2 regions of the Actinomadura geliboluensis genome follow, and region 1 is predicted to be linked to the other one. Evidence: predicted binding sites of a transcription regulator. Region 1 holds the regulator's gene; the other holds the start of a gene.
The links. Region 1 encodes HspR, which represses chaperone genes until heat shock. Its sites were predicted from a motif close to ANTTGAGTCNNNNNGACTCAANT; they were not measured.
Positions count from the first base shown of each region.

Region 2: the regulator HspR is predicted to act here: its motif matches at 7,621-7,643, upstream of lon (endopeptidase La).

Region 1 covers NZ_JBICUA010000016.1:42,318-52,660, reverse strand. Annotated here, with positions in the region: gene ACGFI1_RS38765 (substrate-binding domain-containing protein) at 1-929, opposite strand, end outside; gene ACGFI1_RS38760 (MarR family winged helix-turn-helix transcriptional regulator) at 996-1,433, shown strand; gene ACGFI1_RS38755 (NAD-dependent epimerase/dehydratase family protein) at 1,389-2,411, opposite strand; gene ACGFI1_RS38750 (hypothetical protein) at 2,707-3,084, shown strand; gene ACGFI1_RS38745 (hypothetical protein) at 3,152-3,766, shown strand; gene ACGFI1_RS38740 (roadblock/LC7 domain-containing protein) at 3,778-4,227, shown strand; gene ACGFI1_RS38735 (hypothetical protein) at 4,275-4,616, shown strand; gene ACGFI1_RS38730 (DUF305 domain-containing protein) at 4,682-5,287, opposite strand; gene ACGFI1_RS38725 (lytic polysaccharide monooxygenase) at 5,272-6,054, opposite strand; gene clpB (ATP-dependent chaperone ClpB) at 6,255-8,852, opposite strand; gene ACGFI1_RS38715 (heat shock protein transcriptional repressor HspR) at 8,876-9,325, opposite strand; gene dnaJ (molecular chaperone DnaJ) at 9,448-10,343, opposite strand, start outside.
Region 2 covers NZ_JBICUA010000003.1:326,372-336,714, reverse strand. Annotated here, with positions in the region: gene ACGFI1_RS12040 (Gfo/Idh/MocA family protein) at 1-207, opposite strand, end outside; gene ACGFI1_RS12035 (nitroreductase family deazaflavin-dependent oxidoreductase) at 386-1,900, shown strand; gene ACGFI1_RS12030 (hypothetical protein) at 1,926-4,370, opposite strand; gene ACGFI1_RS12025 (VanZ family protein) at 4,552-5,037, opposite strand; gene lon (endopeptidase La) at 5,190-7,586, opposite strand; gene ACGFI1_RS12015 (TetR/AcrR family transcriptional regulator) at 7,781-8,413, shown strand; gene ACGFI1_RS12010 (SRPBCC family protein) at 8,410-8,985, shown strand; gene ACGFI1_RS12005 (PP2C family protein-serine/threonine phosphatase) at 8,996-9,769, opposite strand.

The DNA.
Region 1 (10,343 bases):
ATGCCCTCGGCGACCGCGCTCATCCGGCGCACGTCCGGCTCGCCGCTGCGCCGGAACAGCTCGCCGAGCAGCCGCACCCCCTCGTAGCAGGACTCGCCCATGCTGTTGAGCGGCGGCGCCTGCGCGCCGAAGCGGCGGTGGTAGCGGGCGCCGAAGTCCAGGCCGTCCCCGGTCGGGAGCGTCTCGAAGAACCCCGCCGCCGCGTACAGCCCGCGCGTGCCCTCCACACCCGACGCGAGCAGCATGTTCTCGTCCATCAGCGGGCTGAACCGCAGGTGCGGCAGCCCCGCCGCGCCGAACGCCCGGTTGAACGCCACCGCGTCGTCGCCGACCAGCAGCATGAGGACGCCCTCGCAGCCGCTCGCGTCGATCCGGCGCAGCGGGCCGCTGAAGTCCTCTGTGCCGAGCCGGACGAAGATCTCGTCGCACAGCACCGCGCCCTGCTCCGCCAGGTACGACCGGACGGCGTGCGCCGAGACGCGCGGCCAGACGTAGTCGTCGCCGATGACCGTCCAGCGCCGGATGCCGAACTCCGCGGCGAGCCGCCGCAGCGCCGGCCGCAGCTGCCCGTCGGGCGTCTCCCCGGTGAGGAACACCCCCGGCGAGCGCTCGCCGCCCTCGTACAGCGCGGTGTAGACGTACGGGACGCGCCCGGCGAGGCGCGGCGCGAGGCACTGCCGGACGGCCGAGATGTGCCAGCCGGTGACCGCGTGCACGGCGCCCGAGCCGACCAGCGACCCGACCCGGTCGGCGACCACCGGCGGCGGCGCGCCCCCGTCCACGAGGACCAGCCGCAGCCGGCGGCCGAGCACGCCGCCCTCGGCATTGATTTCTTCCTGTGCCAATCGAGCGCACAGCTCGGCGGAGGGCCCGAAGAGTCCCGCGGGCCCCTGCAACGGCACCACCAGGGCGACGTTCAGGTCGTCCATATCCGGGACGGTAGCCCATGGGCGGCCGAAAATACTTTCTACGAGGCGGTAATCTTGGTTGTTGCGATGACTACGACAGGTGTTCCGCAGCACGAGCTGGACCTCCCGCGGGTGCTGGCGCGCGTCGAGCGCGACATCACCGCCCGGCTCGGCGCCGCCCTCAAGACCGCCGGCTCGACCGTGGAGGAGTGGCGCGTCACCTCCCTGCTGTCCGACGGTTCCGGGCATCCGATGACCGAGATCGCCGAGCACGCCCTGCTGCCCGCTCCCACGCTCACCAAGGTGGTCGACCGCCTGGTGTCCGCCGGCCTGGTCTACCGCCGCCCGGACGAGGAGGACCGCCGCAGGATCCTCGTGTTCCTGTCCGAACGCGGCCAGGAGGAGGTCACCCGCCTGACCGCCGCCGTCGAGACGGAGTGGGTCCGGGTCCAGGACGCGGTGGGCCGCGAAGAGCTGGCCCTACTCCGCGCCCTCCTCACCCGGATCTCCACCCATCTCCCCTGAGCGCAGCGTCTCGGCCTCCTTGTCGGGGGCCAGACCCACCACTGGACGGTCGGGGCGCTGTGGTGCCCGTCCGCCTATCGACTGGAGCCACTGCCAGGTGTCGGCGACCGTCTCCTGGACGGGCCTGCAACGCAGCCCTGCGGCGAGGGCCTTGTCGGCGCTGGCTTGGTGCATGGTGTCGTGGGCCTCGCCGGGCGGAAGCCAGACCGGAAGGTCCGTCCACGGCTGGATGCCCGCTTTCAGGATGGTCTCCGGGGCCGTCCAGACGAGGTTCGCGTTCGAGCCGGTCACGTGGATGCAGGCTTGGAGCAGCTCCTCCATCGTCGTGTGGGCCGGTTGGCCGACCAGGTTGTAGGGGCCGCCTAGGCCCTGCTCTGCGGCGTCCAGGGTCCATGCAGCCAGGTCGCGTACGTCGATGTACTGCAAGCCCAAGTCGCGTGGTCCAGGGGCCAGGACGTCACCGCCTTGCGCGATGCGGTTCAGCCACCACGGCAGGCGCCCGATGTTCTCGTAAGGGCCCAGGATGAGACCGGCCCGCATCAGCAGGGCCTTGTCTCCGAAGGTGTCGAGCGCAGCGAGTTCGCTGCCTCGCTTGGCGGCGGCGTAGTCCACGTCGCCGGCGTCTGGAGAGCCGTCCACCACGGCCGTCTCCTCCGTGAGGCCAGGCGGCGTGGGGAACCGGTAGACGGAAACGCTGGATATGTAGACGTAGCGCCCGACCCGGCCCGCGAGAAGGCGCGCGGCGTCGCGGACGGCGGACGGTGCGCCCGACCAGGTGTCGACCACCGCGTCCCACTCGCCGTCCGCGAGGGCTTTGAGTCCGTCGGCGGTGGTTCGGTCGCCGTGCAGTGACCGCACCCCGGCGGGCGGGTCGTGGCGTCCGCGATGGAAGACGGTCACGTCCCAGCCGCGTGCAAGGGCGTCCTCGGTGATGGCCCGCCCCACGAACTCCGTCCCGCCCAGCATCAGAAGCCTCATGAGGAGAACTCTGCCTTCCGTACGTTACGTACAGAACCCCTGCACGCTCACAGCGGAATCACCGCGCCGTCCTGCGGCGGGCCGCGTAGGGCGGTTGTGGGTGGCGCGGAATTGGCGGGTTCGGGTGGGCCGATTCTGCGGATGGAGTGGTGCAGCCGGGCTGACCGGTTTGGATACGGGTCGGTATTCATACCCCAGTCGGGGGATGTGGTTGGGATTCACCTAGTTGGTGTTGCTGGGGGCAAAATTGTGGCTATGGTCGAGTTCCTGCAACTCTCATTCGGTGGGGGAATGAGTGCGGATTGACGACTGCCTTGCCCGGATGATGACGATCCCGGGGGCCCAGCGGGTGACGCTGGTGGACTGCGCCAGCGGGCTCGCCGTCGCGGCGGCGGGCCGCGAGGACATCGTTGACCAGCATGAGGACGCGGCGAGCGCCACCGATGTGGTGCGGGCGGTGCTGGCCTCGCCGGCGCTCAGCGCGACCGCGGCGGGCGATGACATCGAAGAGATCATCGTATGCGGCGCCGCGGGATATCACCTCTTGGCCCTTTCCGGAGCCGACGTCGACGGGCATCTCTTCGTCCATTTACTGCTCGACCGGGAGAACGGAAATATCGCGCTCGCGCGGCTGCACATGCGGAGCCTCGTCCGTGAAATGGCGGACGGGTGACATGGGCGGCGACATTTGCGGTGCGCTCGCCGCACAGGAGCGGGAAAGGCGCACCGGTGTGCTCCGAGTGGGCGACGATGGCGCGTTCCATCTCGCCGGCGGGGCCGTGGTCCACGCCGAGAGCAGGCACGTGCCGGGCGCCGGTGACCTGCCGGGCGGGCCCGATCCCGAGCTGCCGGCGCTGCTCGCGCTGTTCGACGCCGCCTACTTCCTGCTCGGTTCGGCGGCCGAGCCGGTGTTCACGGAAGGCGTGGAGGAGCCGGCGGGCGGCCCGCTGCGGATCGGCGTGGCGACGCTCGTGCACGAGCAGCGGCGGCGCCGCGCCCGGCTCGACGCGGCCTGGCCGGGCGGGAGCGTCGACGCCGCGCCCGTCGTGCCGGTCCGGCGGGTGCGGCGGCAGCGCGTCATCCTGACCGGCGTCCAGGCGGAGATCCTGCTCAACGCCGACGGGCGGCGCACGCCCGCGCGGCTGGCCCGCGACCTCGGGCGGACGGCGTTCGGCTGCCTGCTCGCCGTCCGCGGCCTGGCCGCGGCGTCGCTCGTGGAGACGGAACCGCCCGCAAGGGCGGAGCCGCCCGTGGCAGCGGTGCCGCGGGGGTGGGACGCGGGGGCGGTCGAGTGGGCCGCGCCCGATCACGAACTGCTCGACCGGCTGCGGACGGCACTGGTGGAGCTCGGCTGACCGGACGACCGGTGAAACGACTGATCGAAGGGCTGGCGAAGGTGGCGAAACGAGCGGGGACGGGGACGGCGGCGCGGATCCCCGAGGCCGAGGTGGCGACGGAGCTGCGGGCGCTGCGGGCGCGCGTCCCGCAGCTCACCGGCAGCCTGGTCGCGTCGGCGGACGGGCTGCTCATCGCGCACGACCTGGCCGCGGCCGTCGAGCCGACCGGGATGGCGGCGGTGACGGCCACGGGCCTGTCGCTGGCGCACCGGATCGCGCTGACCGCGCACGGCGGCGCGTTCCACGAGGTGGTGATCCGCGGGGTGGACGGCTACGTGGTGATCTACGCGGCCGGCCCGACCGCGTCCCTCACCGTCCTCGCGGAACCGACCGTCAACGTGGGGCGGCTGCATCTGGAGTCGCGCCCGGTCGCGCGCGCCGTCGCCGCCCACCTGTCGACCCCGCGCCGAAGGCAATGACAACGAAAGGGGAGCATGTGTCCAACCTCGACCTCTCGCTGAAGGACATGATGACGATCGACGGGGCGATCGGCGCCGCCGTGGTCGACTACAACAGCGGCATGGCGCTCGGGCATCTGGGCAGTTCCAAGACCCTCGACCTCGAGGTGGCCGCCGCCGGGAACACCGAGGTGGTGCGGGCCAAGTTCCGCACCATGGAGCAGCTCGGCCTCAAGGAGGACATCGAGGACATCCTCATCAGCATCTCCAGCCAGTACCACGTCATCCGCCCGGTGACCGGACGCAAGGGCAAGGGCCTCTTCCTCTACATGGCCCTCGACAGATCCCGCGCGAACCTGGCCATGGCCAGGCACCGGCTCCGCGACATCGAGGAGAACCTGGAGGTGTGACGGCGGGCGGCCCGTCCACCGTCGCGCACGCGGTGGACGGGCACGCCGTCCGATGCGGGGGGCCGTCAGGTGTTGAGCAGGCGCAGCATCTGGCGGATCTCGGCGGTGCGCGACTCCACGATCCGCTTCGCGAACGCCATCGCGTCGGGGCTCGCGCCCTTGCTCTGCTCCGCCCGCGCCATCTCCACCGCGCTGCCCTGGTGGCCGATGAACAGGTTGAGGAAGGCGGGCTCGAAGCCGGTGCCCTTCGTCCTCCGCAGGGTGCCGATCTCCTTGGCGCCGGTGGCGGGCGCGGCGCCGTGGTGCAGGTGCGCCTGCGTCGCCGCGCCGGACGTCGTCGGCTTCGACCACTTGCCGAGCCACGCCTTCATGAGCTTCAGCTCCTCCGACTGGGTCGCGTCGACGGCCGCGGCCAGCGTCCGCACCTCCTTGCGCGGGGCGCGTTCGGCGGCCAGGCGCACCATCTCCAGGCCCTGCTTGTGGTGGGCGACCATCATCTGCAGGAAGACCACGTCCTGGTCGTTGTAGCCGGCTGCCGGGGCGCTGGAGGCCGCGCTCGCCGGCTTCGTCTTCGCCGGCTCGCCGCTGCACGCCGTCAGCAGGACGGGCGCGGCGAGAGCGGCGGCGGCCAGCAGGAGCGCGCGGCGACCGGCCGTCACAGTGGCAGCCACAGGGCCAGCGTGAACTGCGAAGGCTCCCAGCCCTGGAGCGCCGTGTGGCCTTGGCGGCAGCGGAACTGCGCGCCGTTGAACGACACGACGTCGCCCGTCTTGTACGTCTCGCCGGCCCGCCACGTCCCGCCGGCCGCGGGCTCGCCGGTCGGCGCGGGCGGGCGGCTGCTCGGCGGCGGCGCCGGTGCGGTCGGAGCCTGCGTCGTGGGGCTCGGCGCCGGTTCCGGTTCCGTGGTGGGCTCCGGCTGGGAGCCGCCCCCGCCCACGTTGAGGTCGATGCAGCTGTAGAACGCGTTCGGGGTGTCGCCGATGTTCCACACCGCGAGGACGGTGCGCTTCCCCGGGAACTTGCTGAGGTCGACCTTGTGCGTGACGACCGCGTCCGGCTGCTGGTTGCCGCCGTCGAACGTCGCGACCTTGGTGTTCCCGATGAAGTACTCCCAGTTGGACGTGCGGTGCCGCGCGGTGAACACCCACCGGAAGTCGACGCTGGTCCCGACCGACGCGGCGGGCCAGTTCCGGCTCTCGTCCGCGAGGACGGCGAACTGGCCGAGGCCGCCGTCGCAGCTCTTCAGCCCCTTCGGGCCCTCGACGCTCTGCGGTTCGAACTGGATGGGGCCGCAGTCGGGGACGGCGCCCGTCGCACACAGCGCCTGCCGGCTCGGGGGAGCGGAGACGTAGCCGTGCGCCGAGGCGGGGGCGGCGACGAGCACCGGCGCCGCGACGGCCGCCGCGGCGGCGAGGGGGTAGGCGACGGACCTGCGCATGAGGAGATCTCCCAACGGTCGTCCCGCGGCCACCGGATTTCGGCGTGCCGCAATGCCGTCGGACGCTAGCGGGGGAATCCCTAAAGAAACTTTAATAATCTTCGAAGGGACCGTGAAGGCGCCTCCCGCCCCTGCTCACCGCCCCGCACGCTGGGAAGACGAACGGGCCGGCGCGGTGCGCGCCGGCCCGTCGGGACCCGTTACTTGGTGAGGGTCAGGCCGCTCTTCGGGGCGACCGTCAGGCGGTCGGCGGCCTCGTCCAGGTCGACCACGATCTCGTCGCCGTCGCGGACCTCGCCGGAGAGGAGCTCCCTGGCGAGCTGGTCGCCGATCGCCGTCTGCACGAGGCGGCGCAGCGGGCGCGCCCCGTACAGCGGGTCGTAGCCGGTCAGCGCCAGCCACTCCCGGGCCGCCGGCGTGACCTCCAGCGTCAGCTGCCGGTCGGCGAGCCGGTCCGCCAGCTTCTCGACCTGCAGGTCCACGATGCGGGTCAGCTCGGTCGTCGACAGCGCGTCGAACAGGATCACGTCGTCGAGGCGGTTCAGGAACTCCGGCTTGAACGAGTTCCGGACGGCGTTCCACACCGCCTCCCGCTTCGCCCCGTTCTCCAGCGTCGGATCGACCAGGAACTGCGACCCGATGTTGGACGTGAGGATCAGGATCGTGTTGCGGAAGTCGACCGTGCGGCCCTGCCCGTCCGTCAGCCGGCCGTCGTCCAGCACCTGCAGGAGGATGTCGAACACCTCCGGGTGCGCCTTCTCCACCTCGTCCAGCAGCACCGCCGAGTACGGGCGGCGCCGGACGGCCTCCGTGAGCTGCCCGCCCTCCTCGTAGCCGACGTATCCGGGCGGCGCCCCGACCAGCCGGGCGACGCTGTGCTTCTCGGAGTACTCGCTCATGTCGATGCGGGTCATCGCCCGCTCGTCGTCGAACAGGAACTCCGCGAGCGCCTTCGCCAGCTCGGTCTTGCCGACGCCGGTCGGGCCGAGGAACAGGAACGAGCCGGTCGGGCGGTCCGGGTCGGAGATGCCCGCGCGGGCGCGGCGCACCGCGTCCGACACCGTGCGGACCGCGGCCTCCTGCCCGATCAGGCGGTGGCCCAGCTCGTCCTCCATGCGGAGCAGCTTCGCCGTCTCCCCTTCGAGCAGCCGGCCCGCGGGGATGCCCGTCCAGGACGCGACCACGTCGGCGACGTCGTCCGGGCCGACCTCCTCCTTGACCATCGCGTCGCGGTTCTCCGCCGCCTCCGACGCCTCCTCCAGCTGCTTCTCCAGCGCCGGGATCTCACCGTAGGTGAGCCGCGCGGACGTCTCCAGGTCGCCGTCGCGCTGGGCGCGCTCCGCCTCCCCGCGCAGCTGGTCGATCGTCTCCTTGATCTCGCCGACCCGGTTCAGGCTCGCCTTCTCCTTGTCCCAGCGGGCGACGAGGCCGGTCAGGTGCTCCTGCTTGTCGGCGAGGTCCTTGCGCAGCCGGTCGAGCCGCTGCCGGGACGCCTCGTCGGTCTCCTTGGCGAGGTTCAGCTCCTCCATCTTCAGCCGGTCCACCGCGCGCTGCAGCTCGTCGATCTCCACCGGCCGGGAGTCGATCTCCATCCGCAGCCGGGACGCGGCCTCGTCCACCAGGTCGATCGCCTTGTCCGGCAGGTACCGGGAGGTGATGTAGCGGTCCGACAGCGTCGCCGCCGCGACCAGCGCCGAGTCGTTGATCTGCACCTTGTGGTGCGCCTCGTAGCGGCCCTTCAGCCCGCGCAGGATCGCGATCGAGTCCTCCACCGTGGGCTCGCCGACGAAGATCTGCTGGAAGCGGCGCTCCAGCGCCGGGTCCTTCTCGATGCGCTCGCGGTACTCGTCCAGCGTCGTCGCGCCGATCATGCGCAGCTCGCCGCGCGCCAGCATCGGCTTCAGCATGTTGCCGGCGTCCATCGCGCCCTCGGCCGCGCCCGCCCCGACGACGGTGTGCAGCTCGTCGATGAACGTGACGATCTGCCCCTCGGACTCCTTGATCTCGTTCAGCACGGCCTTCAGCCGCTCCTCGAACTCGCCGCGGTACTTCGCGCCCGCGACCATCGCGCCGAGATCCAGCGAGACGAGCTTCTTTCCGCGCAGCGACTCCGGCACGTCGCCCGCGATGATGCGCTGCGCGAGGCCCTCCACCACGGCCGTCTTGCCGACGCCGGGCTCACCGATCAGCACCGGGTTGTTCTTCGTACGGCGCGACAGCACCTGAACCACTCGGCGGATCTCCGCGTCCCGGCCGATGACCGGGTCGAGCCGCCCGTCGCGCGCCGCCGCCGTCAGGTCGACGCCGTACTTCTCCAGCGACTGGTACGTGCCCTCCGGGTTCTCGCTGGTGACGCGGGCGTGCCCGCGCACCTTCTCGAACGCGTCCAGCAGCGCCTGCGGCGTCGCCCCGAACTCCTTCAGCAGGCCCGCCGCCGGGCCGCCGTCCGCGGCGAGGCCGACCAGCAGGTGCTCGGTCGAGACGTACTCGTCCTCCAGCTGCTGCGCCCGGTTCGCCGCCGTGTTGATCGACCGCTGCAGCAGGCCCGACAGCCGCGGCGACGACACCGTCGACCCCTGCGCCTTCGGCAGCGCCGCGAGCTGCTCCTCCGCCCGCCGCCGGATCGCCTGCCAGTCGGCGCCGACCGCCTCCAGCAGCGGCACCGCCGTCCCGTCCGGCAGCGCGATCAGCGCCGCCAGCAGATGCTGCGGCTCCACCTCGGGATGCCCCTCGGCCGCCGCCCTGCGGACCGCGACCGACACCGCCTCCTGGCTCTTCTGCGTCAGCTTGTAGTCCATGTCCCCAGTCCCCGTGAAAAGTCCTATTCGGAGTTGCGCTCGCGCCAGACCACGACGCTCGTGTGCCGGATCGGCACCAGGTCGGAGCCGGGCGTGCCCGGTTCCCCGTGCCGCCGCTGCTGCGCCAGCCGCGCCGCGACGGACCGGGTCGATTCGAGTTCGTTGGCGAGCTCCTCCAGCGCCGCGTGCGCCTTCGCGAGCTCCTCGCGGAGCCGCACGTTGTCGCGCTGCAGCTCCAGGATGTGCTTGATGCCGGACAGGTTGATGCCCTCCTCCTGGGAGAGCCGCTGGATCTCGCGCAGCATCACGATGTCGCGCATCGAGTAGCGCCGCCCCCGCCCGGCCGTGCGGCCGGGGGACACCAGCCCCATCCGGTCGTAGGTGCGCAGCGTCTGCGGGTGCAGCCCCGACAGCTGCGCCGCCACCGAGATCACATAGACCGGAGTGTCATCACCGAAGGGGTCAGTGTTCATGGCTCACTCCGTTCGCCCGCGCCCGGGAGAACATCGCGCCGCCTTCCCTCGTCGCGTGCTCGCTCGTTCCTCGCTGCGCGCGCTCCTCAGTCCAGGCGGCGCGCTCCCGACCGCTCATTCCTTCACTCCTGTCTGGCCTGCTGCAGGATGTCGGCGCGGAGGTCGTCGCCGCCGCCCGATTCGCGGAGCTTGGCCAGCGCCTCGCGGGACTGCTCGTCCAGCTTCTGCGGGACGTGCACGTCGACGGTGACGAGCAGGTCGCCCTTCGTGCCGTCGCGCCGGGTCGCGCCGCGGCCCTTCACGCGGAACTTGCGGCCGTTGGGGGTGCCCTCCGGCAGCTTCAGCGTGACGGGCTGGCCCTGGAACGTCGGGACGCGGATCTCGCCGCCGAGCGCCGCCTCGGGGAAGGTCACCGGGATCGTCAGGGTGAGGTTGTCGCCGCTGCGGCCGAACACCGGGTGCGGGCGCACCTTGATGTTCACGTACAGGTCGCCGGCCGGGCCGCCGTTCTCGCCCGGGGCGCCCTTGCCCTTCAGCCGGATCTTCTGGCCGTCGGCGACGCCCGCCGGGATGCGGGCCTGGATGGTGCGGGTGCCGGTCGCGCGGCCGCTGCCGTGGCAGATCGGGCACGGGTCGTCGACGACGAGGCCCCGGCCGCGGCACTCGTGGCACGGCTCCTGGAAGCCGAAGTTGCCGAGGTTGCGGGTCTCGTGCCCGGTGCCCTCGCAGTTCGGGCAGACGCGCGGCACGGTGCCGGCCTTCGCGCCGGTGCCCCGGCACGCGTCGCAGGCCGCCTCGCTGGTCAGCTTGATCGGGACGGTCACGCCGTTCATCGCGCGGCCGAACGACAGCGTCACCTCGGTCTCCACGTCCGCGCCGCGCCGGGCGCGCCGCGTCGTCCCCGTGGTGCGGGTGCCGCCGCCCCGGCCGAACAGGCCGCCGAACAGGTCGCCGATGCGCTCGCCGGCGCCGCCCGTCTGCGTCCCCGTGCCGCCCTGGCCGAACAGGTCGCCGAGGT
Region 2 (10,343 bases), on a different contig from region 1:
CGCGACGACCAGGCCGTCCAGCCCGGCCTCGAACAGCTCGCCGACGGTGCCCAGCGCCCGCGCCGGGGACGCGAGGCGGGCCGCGAGGTCGCGCGCGCGGGCGGCGTCCGCGTCGGCGATGAGCAGGGCGTCCACCTCGGGCAGTGCGCGGAGAGCGGCGGCGTGGCGCGCGCCGATGCGCCCCGCGCCGGCCAGTCCGATCCTCATCGATCCCCTCCCGGTCGGCGGTCAGGTGCGTCACGAGTGTCGCTGGACCGTTCCAGCGGCGTCAACGGCGTACCGTCCCCCGGCCGGTAATGAAGGCGTCCGAAAATACCGGCGCTACGCTGACCGGACGCCGCGAACGGGCTGTCGCCCAGATCGGACCAAGCGCTAGTTTGTCCCCATGCGGATCTTCGTCACCGGCGCCTCGGGGTTCGTCGGTTCCCACACCGTCCGCGCCCTCCTCGCCGCCGGGCACCGCCCGCGCGCGCTCGTGCGCGACCCCGGCAGGGCGGCCGGGGTGCTCCGGACGGTCGGCGTCGCGGTGGAGGACGTGGAACTCGTCCAGGGCGACATGCTGGACGCGGACGCGGTGTCCGAAGCCCTCACCGGCTGCGACGCCGCCGTCCACGCCGCCGCCGCGATCGGCGTGACCGGCGGCGCCGGCGACCTGGTCGAGGTCAACGTCCGGGGCACCCGCAACGTGGTCGGCGGCGCCGTCGCCCAGGGCCTGTCCCCCGTGATCCACGTGTCCACGATCGGGGTGTTCGTCCCTCCGTCCGGCACGGTCATCACCGCGGGCGACGCGCTGGCGAACCCCCGCACCGACTACGGCAGGTCCAAGCTGGCGGCCGAGCGCTACGTGCGCGGCCTCCAGGAGGACGGCGCACCGGTGACGATCGTCTACCCGGGCGGCGTCTGCGGCCCCGACCAGCCCTCGCTCGACGCCCTGATGGAGGGGCTCGCCGCCGCGCTCGGCAAAGTGTGGCCGCTGCCGGGCGGCGGCGTCTCCGTCATCGACGTCCGCGACCTCGGCGAGGCGCTGGCACGTTCCGTCGAGGCGCGCCAGGGCCCGAGCCGCTGGGTCCTGGGCGGGCACTACCTGACCTGGCCGCAGTACGCCGACCTGTGCGACCGCCTCACCGGGGTGAAGTGCCGCCGTGTACGCGTCCCGTCCCGCGCCATGCTCGCGCTGGGCTCGGCGCTGGACGCGGCCAAGCGCGTCCGCCACTTCGACTACCCCCTCACCCGCGACGCGGCCGAATTCATGGTCACGCTCGTCCCGACCGACGACCGCCCCATCCTGGAGGCGCTCGACCTCACGCTGCGCCCCGTCGAGGAGACCGTCGCCGACGGGCTGCGGTGGCTGGCGCGCAGCGGCCACCTGAACCCGCGCCGGGCCGGACGGCTCGCCGCCGCCGAGGAGAAGCCGATGCCGACCCTGATCCAGCGCACCTTCGGGCCCGTCTTCCACCGGGTCTCGGGCGCCGAATGGTTCGCCAAGGTGGGCCCGAAGGTCGTCCCGCCCGTGGACCGGGCCCTGCACAGGGCGACGGGCGGCCGGCTCATGCTCGGCCAGCTCCTCGTCCCGAGCCTCGTCCTCACCGCGACCGGCGCCAAGAGCGGCCTCCCCCGCCGGACGCCGCTCGCCTGCCTGCCCGACCCGGCGGGCGGCTGGTACGTCGTCGGCTCCAACTTCGGCCGCGAGAAGCACCCCGCCTGGACGGGCAACCTCCTCAAGAACCCCGCCGCCGAGGTCAGCTTCCAGGGCCGCACCGTCCCCGTCACCGCCCACCTCCTGGACGACAGGGAACGCAAGGAGGTCTGGCCCCGCCTCACCGCCGTCTGGCCCGTCTACAACGACTACGTGGAACGCGCCCAACGCGAGCTACGCGTCTTCCACCTGATCCCCCGCTGAGCCGAGGCCGGGCGCGGGCCGCCCTTCACGGCTGGGGGCGGGGGTCCAGGCGCATCTCGCGGCGCAGGTAGGCGAACGCGGCACTGGTCTTGCCTCCGACCAGGATCAGGATGCCGATCAGGCCGAGGACGACCACGGCGTTGGCGACCAGGTTCTGGTTGCGTATGTGCGCGCTGAGGACGCGGAGGAAGCTCTGCTGCTCGCCCCCCGCCATCCGGCCCCCGGCGGCCGCGAGGAGGGCCCTGTTGCGGGCGAGCGGACCGGACTCGGCGTCGATCAGCCGCCGCGCCCCCTCGCGCTCGTCCGGCTCCAGCCTGGAGTCGATCTCCCGGCCGAGGTGCTCGAGGTTCGTGGTCAGCTGCCACTGGTAGGGGCCGAGGAAGTACGTGAGGAACGGACCGACGATCGCGAACGTCGCCACGAGCCGCTCCCAGTAGTTCATGCTCGCCGGCAGGTGCAGCACCGTGACGACGGGGATGACCAGCGCGATCAGATAGAGCAGGACCATGACGGTCGAGTCCTGGACCAGGTTGTGCATCAGCCCGTGGCGGGTCTGCTCATGCGGCCCGCGGGAGACCAGGCTGCCCGCCGCCGCGGTGAGCCCGCCGTGCACCGCGAGCACCGCCGTCGCCGTGGAGATCCCCGCGAACCAGGTGTACACGTGAGCGGGATCGGATGCGAGGGCCGCGGACAGCGCGAACGATCCGGAGACGAACGCGCTCACGGCCACGGACCCGATCACCGCCCAGAACAGGGCGTCGATGGGGCTGCGGCGCAGCAGGCCCGCGTTGTTGAGCAGGCTGTTGGCCGACCAGAGGGCCAGCAGGACGCCGCCGGCCACCGCCGCCCAGGTCTCCGGCGGCACCCCGTGCACGCCGCGGACGACCACCACCGCCGGCCAGGCGAGGACGGCCGCGGGGACCGCGAACGCGAGGGCCGGCGCCCCGGCCCTGGTCTTGACCCAGGCCAGCGCGGCCAGGCCCGCGACCAGCCCGAGCCCCGCGGCCAGCAGCCACCACACGCCCGGGAGGGCGCCGGCGTCGTCGGCGTACTTCCGGTCGATCGCGGCCGCCAGGGTGAAGGAGAGCAGTGCGATCGCGGCGGTCAGGCCCGCGACGATCAGCATGCCGAGCGTCGCCGTCGCGCTCAGCCGGGCCGCTCCCCTCAACTGGAAGCGGCCCTCGGCGTCCGCCCCCTCCATCTCGTCCCTGATCTCCGCGTGCAGGCGGCTGCCGAGCACGGGGAAGAACACCCGCGAGATGCCTATCGCGATGACAAAGCTGATGAGCGGCGCCGAGTCGGACGCCTGGTGCCAGCGAGGCGCCGTCACCGCGCCGAGCACGATCACGCCGAGCAGCGCGAAGACCGCCAGCACGTCCGCCGCCTGGCGCAGCCACTCCAGCCGGTTCCCGCGGACGACGGCCCCGGCGGCCGCGGCGATCGCCACCGCGTAGCCGGCGGTCCACCCGGCCGCGGCCGGCCAGTGCGACGCGGCCGTCTCCGCGGCGGCGAGGGTCCAGAGGACGGGCAGCAGGACCGCGAGGATCAGCCCGGCCAGCGCCGCGTTCCCCAGGCCGGGGCGATAGCCGCGGTAGGCGAGGGCCTCGGCGTCCGCGTCGGCCTGCGGAGCGGCACGCCGCGGCACCAGCGTCACGAGGGCGACCCCCGACGCGGTGAGGACGGCCTGGGCGGCGCCCAGGATCTCGGTCCGTTCGGCGCGCCAGGAGACGCGGAAGAAGGCGATCGCCGCGGCCGCCGCGAGCAGGCCCAGGAGCGCCGCCGGCCACACGTGCCGGAAGGAGCGCCGCAGCACCAGCGCCGCCAGGACCAGGACGGCGGCGAACGCCAGCCCCAAGCCGGCGAGGGTGGATCGGGAACCGAAGGTCGCGGCCGACGAGTCGCGCGCCGCCAGCACCGCGTAGCAGAACAGGCAGCACAGCACGGCCGTGGCCCCGGCTCCGCTCAGCAGCCTCTGAGCCGTTTCGCGCTGCGCGCCGCCCGCCCTCAGCGCGCATGACATCCGGCGGGCCAGCAACGCGGCCGCGCCCGCGAGAAGGGCGGCCACCGCCACCGCGTAGACCGCGTGCCAGATCCCCGCGATATTGAATCGGTGCGGGGACGGCAGCGTCCAATTGCGTCCCGGATCGTCATCGAGCAGCCACAGCATTTGCAGGCACGTCAGCGCAATGGCGCCGCCCGTCCCCGCGATCGCGGCGATCGAACGCTCCCTGGCAGCCGCGGGCAGGGCTCGCGCCCCGCCGCCGAGAAGCGCGACGGCGACCGGAAGCAGGACGCTGTCGCCGAGGTAGGCGCTGGGATAGTCGAAAAGGCCCGGCAGGCGCTCAGTGGCGTCGTCCGACCAGATGCCCCGGGTGAACCACAGTGCGGCGAGCACGCAGAACCCCGCCGTGCAGGCGAGCCCGGCCATGACCGGAGCCCAGTTCCCCCGCCGAACCGGCACATGCGTCATGCAAGGAAAGATATCCAGAAAGCCATCAACGACTTCGCCGCTCGCGACATTATGGACGGCCAATGTCGGCCACTCTGTCGCCTATTCGGCGCGGCGATCCAGTAGTTCCACGGTCAAAGCTTGATCAATTCCGTGGTTCCCGGATAACTCTCCGAGAAAACCCGCACCGCGCCTCAAATTGCTAGGCGCCGCGGAGGGCCTTGGATAGGCGGCGGCCCAGGAAGAGGTAGGCCAGGACCACGCCGGACACGTTCAGGATGACGTCGTCTATGTCGAAGGCGCGTCCCACCACCAGGGCGCCCTGGATGGCCTCGATGGTCAGGGAGAGCACTCCGGTCAGGAGAGCCAGGCGTATGGGGCCGCGCAGCGTCGTCCAGACGATGGGCAGCAGGACGCCGAGCGGGGCCAGGAGCGCCAGGTTGCCGCCTATTTGGAAGACGGCCTCCTTGGTGGGGCGGTCCAGGTAGAAGCGCAGTGAGCGGCCGGGATCGGTGTTGCCGCCCGCCTGGCCGTTGTCTTGGACGGGCGTGAGCGTGAGCCTGAACGCGAAGTAGAAGAAGACGCCGAGAAGGCCCAGCGCCACCAGGACGACGAGGACGCGCAAGGCGACGATGTACCACGGGACCCGTTCGCCCGGCGTCGCGGGCTGCCACATTTCCACCAACACCCGGCGGCTGGTCCCCGCCCCGTCCCGGAGTATGCGCGGCCCCGGGTTACGGCCGGGACCGAATCCCGGCATGCGAACGCCCGCGCCGGATCGGCGCGGGCGTTCGGCCGTGCTTCAGGCGGTCGCCGTGCGTCGGGGGCGTCCGCCGTGCGTCAGGCCGCCACCGCGGTGGTGGCCGGCTCCAGGGCCAGGTCCAGCACCTCGCGGACGTCGCTGACGGTGAAGACCGTCATGTTCTCCAGCACCTCGGCCGGGACGTCCTCGAGGTCGGGCTCGTTCCGCTTCGGCACGATCGCGGTGGTGATGCCGAGCCGGGACGCGGCGAGCAGCTTCTGCTTCAGGCCGCCGATCGGCAGCACCCGCCCGGTCAGCGACACCTCGCCGGTCATCGCGACGTCCGCGCGGACCGGCCGCCCCGACAGCAGGGAGGCCAGGGCCGTCGTCATCGTGATGCCCGCGCTCGGGCCGTCCTTCGGGATCGCGCCGGCGGGCACGTGGACGTGGACGCCGCGGTCCTTCAGGTCGCCGACCGGCAGCTCCAGCTCCGCGCCGCGCGAGCGCAGGTAGGACAGCGCGATCCGGGCCGACTCCTTCATGACGTCGCCGAGCTGCCCGGTGAGCGTCACGCCGGTGTCGCCGGTCTCCTTGTCGGCCAGCGACGCCTCGATGTAGAGCACGTCGCCGCCCGCGCCGGTGACCGCGAGGCCCGTCGCCACGCCCGGCACGCCGGTGCGGCGCTCGCCCCGGCTCAGCTCGACCTCCGGGGTGAACCTGGGCCGGCCCAGGTACTCCTTGAGGTCGGCCGCGCCGATCGCGACCGGCAGCGCCGCCTTCTCCAGCGCCACGTTCGCGGCGACCTTCCGCAGCACCCGCGCGATCGAGCGGTCCAGGGACCGGACGCCGGCCTCGCGGGTGTACTCGGCCGCCAGCAGCCGCAGCGCGTCGTCGCCGAACGCCACCTCCGACGCCTCCAGCCCCGCCTTGTCGAGCTGGCGCGGCAGCAGGTGGTCGCGGGCGATGGTGACCTTCTCGTGCTCGGTGTAGCCGTCCAGCTCCACCAGCTCCATCCGGTCGAGCAGCGGCCCGGGGATGGCCTCGACCACGTTCGCCGTGGCGAGGAACAGCACGTCGCTCAGGTCGAGCTCGACCTCCAGGTAGTGGTCCCGGAAGGTGTGGTTCTGCTCGGGGTCGAGGACCTCCAGCAGCGCCGCCGTCGGGTCGCCCCGGTAGTCGGCGCCGACCTTGTCGACCTCGTCCAGCAGGACGACCGGGTTCATCGAGCCGGCCTCGCGGATCGCCCGGACGATGCGGCCGGGAAGCGCGCCCACGTACGTGCGGCGGTGGCCGCGGATCTCGGCCTCGTCCCGGACGCCGCCCAGGGCGACCCGGACGAACTTGCGGCCCATGGCCCGCGCGACGGACTCGCCCAGCGAGGTCTTGCCCACGCCGGGAGGACCGGTCAGCGCCAGCACGGCGCCGCTTCTGCGGCCGCCCACGACGCCGAGGCCGCGGTCCTCGCGCCGCTTGCGCACGGCCAGGTACTCGACGATGCGCTCCTTCACGTCGTCCAGCCCGGCGTGGTCGGCGTCCAGGATCTCGCGGGCGCCCGCGATGTCGTAGGCGTCCTCGGTGCGCTCGTTCCACGGGATGTCGAGGACGGTGTCGAGCCAGGTGCGGATCCAGCCGCCCTCGGGCGAGGCGTCGGACGACCGCTCCAGCTTGTCGACCTCCTTCAGCGCCGCCTCGCGCACCTTCTCGGGGAGGTTCGCGGCCTCGATCCGGGCCCGGTAGTCGTCCTCCTCGTCGGCGGGGTCGCCGTTCAGCTCGGCCAGCTCCTTGCGGATGGCCTCCTGCTGCTGCCGCAGCAGGAACTCCCGCTGCGTCTTCTCCATGCCCTCCTGGACGTCCTTGCGGATCGTCTCCGCCACGTCCAGCTCGGCGAGGTGGTCGCGGGTCCAGCCGATGAGCAGCTCCAGCCGCTCGACCACGTCGACGGTCTCCAGGACCTCGATCTTCTGCTCGTCGGTCAGGTAGGGCGCGTATCCGGCGTTGTCGGCCAGCGTGGACGGGTCGTCGATCTGCTGCACCACGTCCACGACCTGCCAGGCGCCGCGCTTCTGCAGGATCGCGCCGACCAGGCCCTTGTACTCCTTGGCCAGCTCCTGCGCCCGCCCGGACGCCGGCGGCGCCTCGATCACGGTGCCCTCGACCCACAGCGCCGCGCCGGGGCCGGTCGTCCCGGTCCCGATCCGCACCCGGGACACGCCGCGGACGACCGCGCCCGGCTCGCCGCCCGGCAGCCGCCCCTCCTGCTCGACCACCCCGAGGGTGCCGACGTCGGAGTACCGTCCGTTCAGTCTGGGCACCAGCAGCACCCGCGGCTTGGCCGCCGACCGGATGCCCGGGCCCTTGGACTGCGACACCGCCCGCGCGGCTTCGATGGCCGCCCGGACCTCGCCGTTCTCGGAGAGGTCCAGGGGGACCACCATGCCGGGCAGAACGACCCCGTCTTCCAGGGGCAGCACCGGCAGCGTCAGGGTTTCGCTCATGCTCAGCTCCAAGTCCGTCATCGACCCAACCTCAAGTTGAGTCATACACACTCAAGAAAACGGAGCTGCATTTTGTTTCCGCAGCAACGTTCGCTCTGAGCGATCAAGCCCGAATTTCGATACGGGCGTTGCGTAATCCCGTCCGGCCGGGCTACCGTGGATTTACGAAACGCCCGTATCGAAAGGAGGGCCGGATGCCTCCCGCACGGCCGCGCCGCGGCCGCCCCCGCGACCCGGACGCCGACGAGCAGATCCTGCGGGCCGCCGAGGAGCAGCTCCTGGCGCACGGCTACGCCGCGTTCACCGTGGACCAGGTGGCCCGCGCGGCCGCGGTCGCCAAGACGACGCTGTACCGGCGCTGGCCCACCAAGGACCACCTCGCCATCGCCGTCATCGCCCGGATGCAGGACGAGGTGCCGGTGCCCGACACCGGCGACCTCCGCGCCGACCTCGCCGACTACCTGGAGCAGATCGCGCTCGGCCTGAACCGGACGCGGAGCGCCGGCCCCGGGCACCCGCCCGGCGACCCCTCGTCCGGCCTCGTGGGCGAGCTGGTCGCCGCCGCCGCGCGGCACCCCGACATCGGAGCGCTCGTCCGCGCCGTGTTCGAGCAGCGCAACGCGCTGGCCATCGGGCTGATCGACCGGGCCCGGCGGCGCGGCGACCTGCGGCCCGACAGCGACCCGGCGCTGCTGTTCGACCAGCTCGCCGGCGCCCTGTACTACCGGCTCCTGATCACCGGCCTGCCCATCGACCGCGCCTACGCCGAACACCTGGTCGACGCCGCCCTCCGCGGCGTCCTGCCCGTGAAGGAGAACCCGGCATGACCATCGCTCCGTCCATCCCCGCCCGCCCGGACCACGGCGAGCGGGCACCGCGGCGGGGACGGCGCCGCCTCCTGGCCGCACTCGCCGTCGTCGCCGCCCTGCTCGCGGGCTACACGGCCTGGACGAACCTGCGCCCCTTCACGCTGCGCACCTCGATCGAGCTGGACGCCACGCCCGAGCAGGTGTGGACGGTCCTGGCCGACCTGCCCGCCTACGCGCAGTGGAACCCGTTCATCGTCTCCTCCGAGGGCAGGCTGGAGAAGGGCGCCACCCTGCGCAATGTCCTGCGCGACCCGGGCGGCGACACAACCTTCACCCCGACCGTCCTCGCGGCCGACCCCGGCCGCGAGCTCCGCTGGATCGGCAAGATCGGCCCCGGCGGGGTCTTCGACGGGGAGCACCGGTTCCGCATCGAGCCCATCGCGCCGGGCCGCGTCAGGCTCGTCCAGAGCGAGGAGTTCAGCGGCGTCGCGGTGCCCTTCGTCCGAGGCCAGCTGACCGATCGGACGCTGCCCCAGTTCCACGCGATGAACAAGGCCCTCGCGCAGCGGCTCAAGGACGTCCGCTCCTGACCACGCTCGTTCAACGCTGAGCCGGCTCTACGCGGATGACCAGAGCGGTGGTGTTGTCGCGGGTGCCCTCGTCCAAGGCGTACTGGACGAGGGCACGTGCGCCATCGAGCGGGGTGTGGCCGCCCAAGTGCGCGCGCAGGGCAGCGGGGTCGGACAGGTGGCGCCACAGGCCGTCGGTGCACAGGAGCACGTGGCCCGCGCCCTGCGGACGGTAACTGCGGGTCCGCGGGTGCGGGTCGCCCGCGTCGGCGCCCAGCCAGGCGGTCAGGACTTCCTGCGCGTCAACGTCGTCCTGGGTCAGGGCCATTCCCGGGCCCTCGTCGGGGAGCCAGTAGGCGCGGCTGTCGCCGACCCAGCTCGCCCAGACGCCGTCCGGACCGGTGACGGCCGCGACATAGGTGCAGGCGGGAGCCGCGTGGACCGAGGCGGCGAGAGCGGCCACGGCGCGGGAGGCGCGGAGAGCGGCCTCGTCCAGGGCGTGCTCGGGAAGGGCTCCCGGCAGGCGCGCGGCCAGGACGGCGGCGGCGGTGTCGGCGGCGACGCGCGCCGCGCGATCGGCGCGGGGCGACATCGAGACCCCGTCGCAGACGGCGGCGATCGTCCACGGGCCCGCGGCGGTGAGGGCCGCGGCGTCGGCGTTGACGGCGCGGCCGGCGCGGTCGGTGACGGCGGCCGCGGTGGGGGTGGCGGTCTCCAGGTGGGCGCGGTAGGCGGGCTGGCGGGTGCCGCAGTCCCAGCAGTGGCCGTCCGGGGCGACCGTCCCGCCGCACGAGGTGCAAGGCATGACGCAAAGGATGCCGGAAGGCCGCCCCGGGCAATGCGGAGGCAAAGACCACTTCGCGATCTTGATTCTTTGCACGGAGCGCGTTTACGCGCACATGACGGCCGGGTACTTAACGCAACGAGATCGTGACACACAGTGAACGAAAGATCCTCGGGGCGGCAAAGTCCCAGGTCGGGAACCAGGAGGAGTCGAGATGCGACGCACCGGGCGGCCCCTTCCCGCGTTCCCCCTCCCCGGCGGCCCGGCCCGTACGGCCGAGGGCGTTCGCGGCGCGCTCCACGCCGGCGCGCGGCGACACACCTCGGGTTCTCGGCCGTACCCGGCCGGCTCCGCGCAGCGGCCTTCCCCGGGCCCCGGTGCCGCACGCCCCCGCGGCACCGGCACCCCCCGGCGGCCGGGCCGGCGGCCACGTCCCACCGCGCCGCCGGCCCGGTCTCAGTCACCCGGGCGCCCTTCGGCGCCCTCCCCCCTTCGCCGGACGGGCCGTCACGCCCCCGGCCGGCGCGAGCGGAAGGGAGGTGAGAGCCAGCCCCCAGAAAGACCGGCACCACGCCGGTAGCACAGGCGGCCGGAA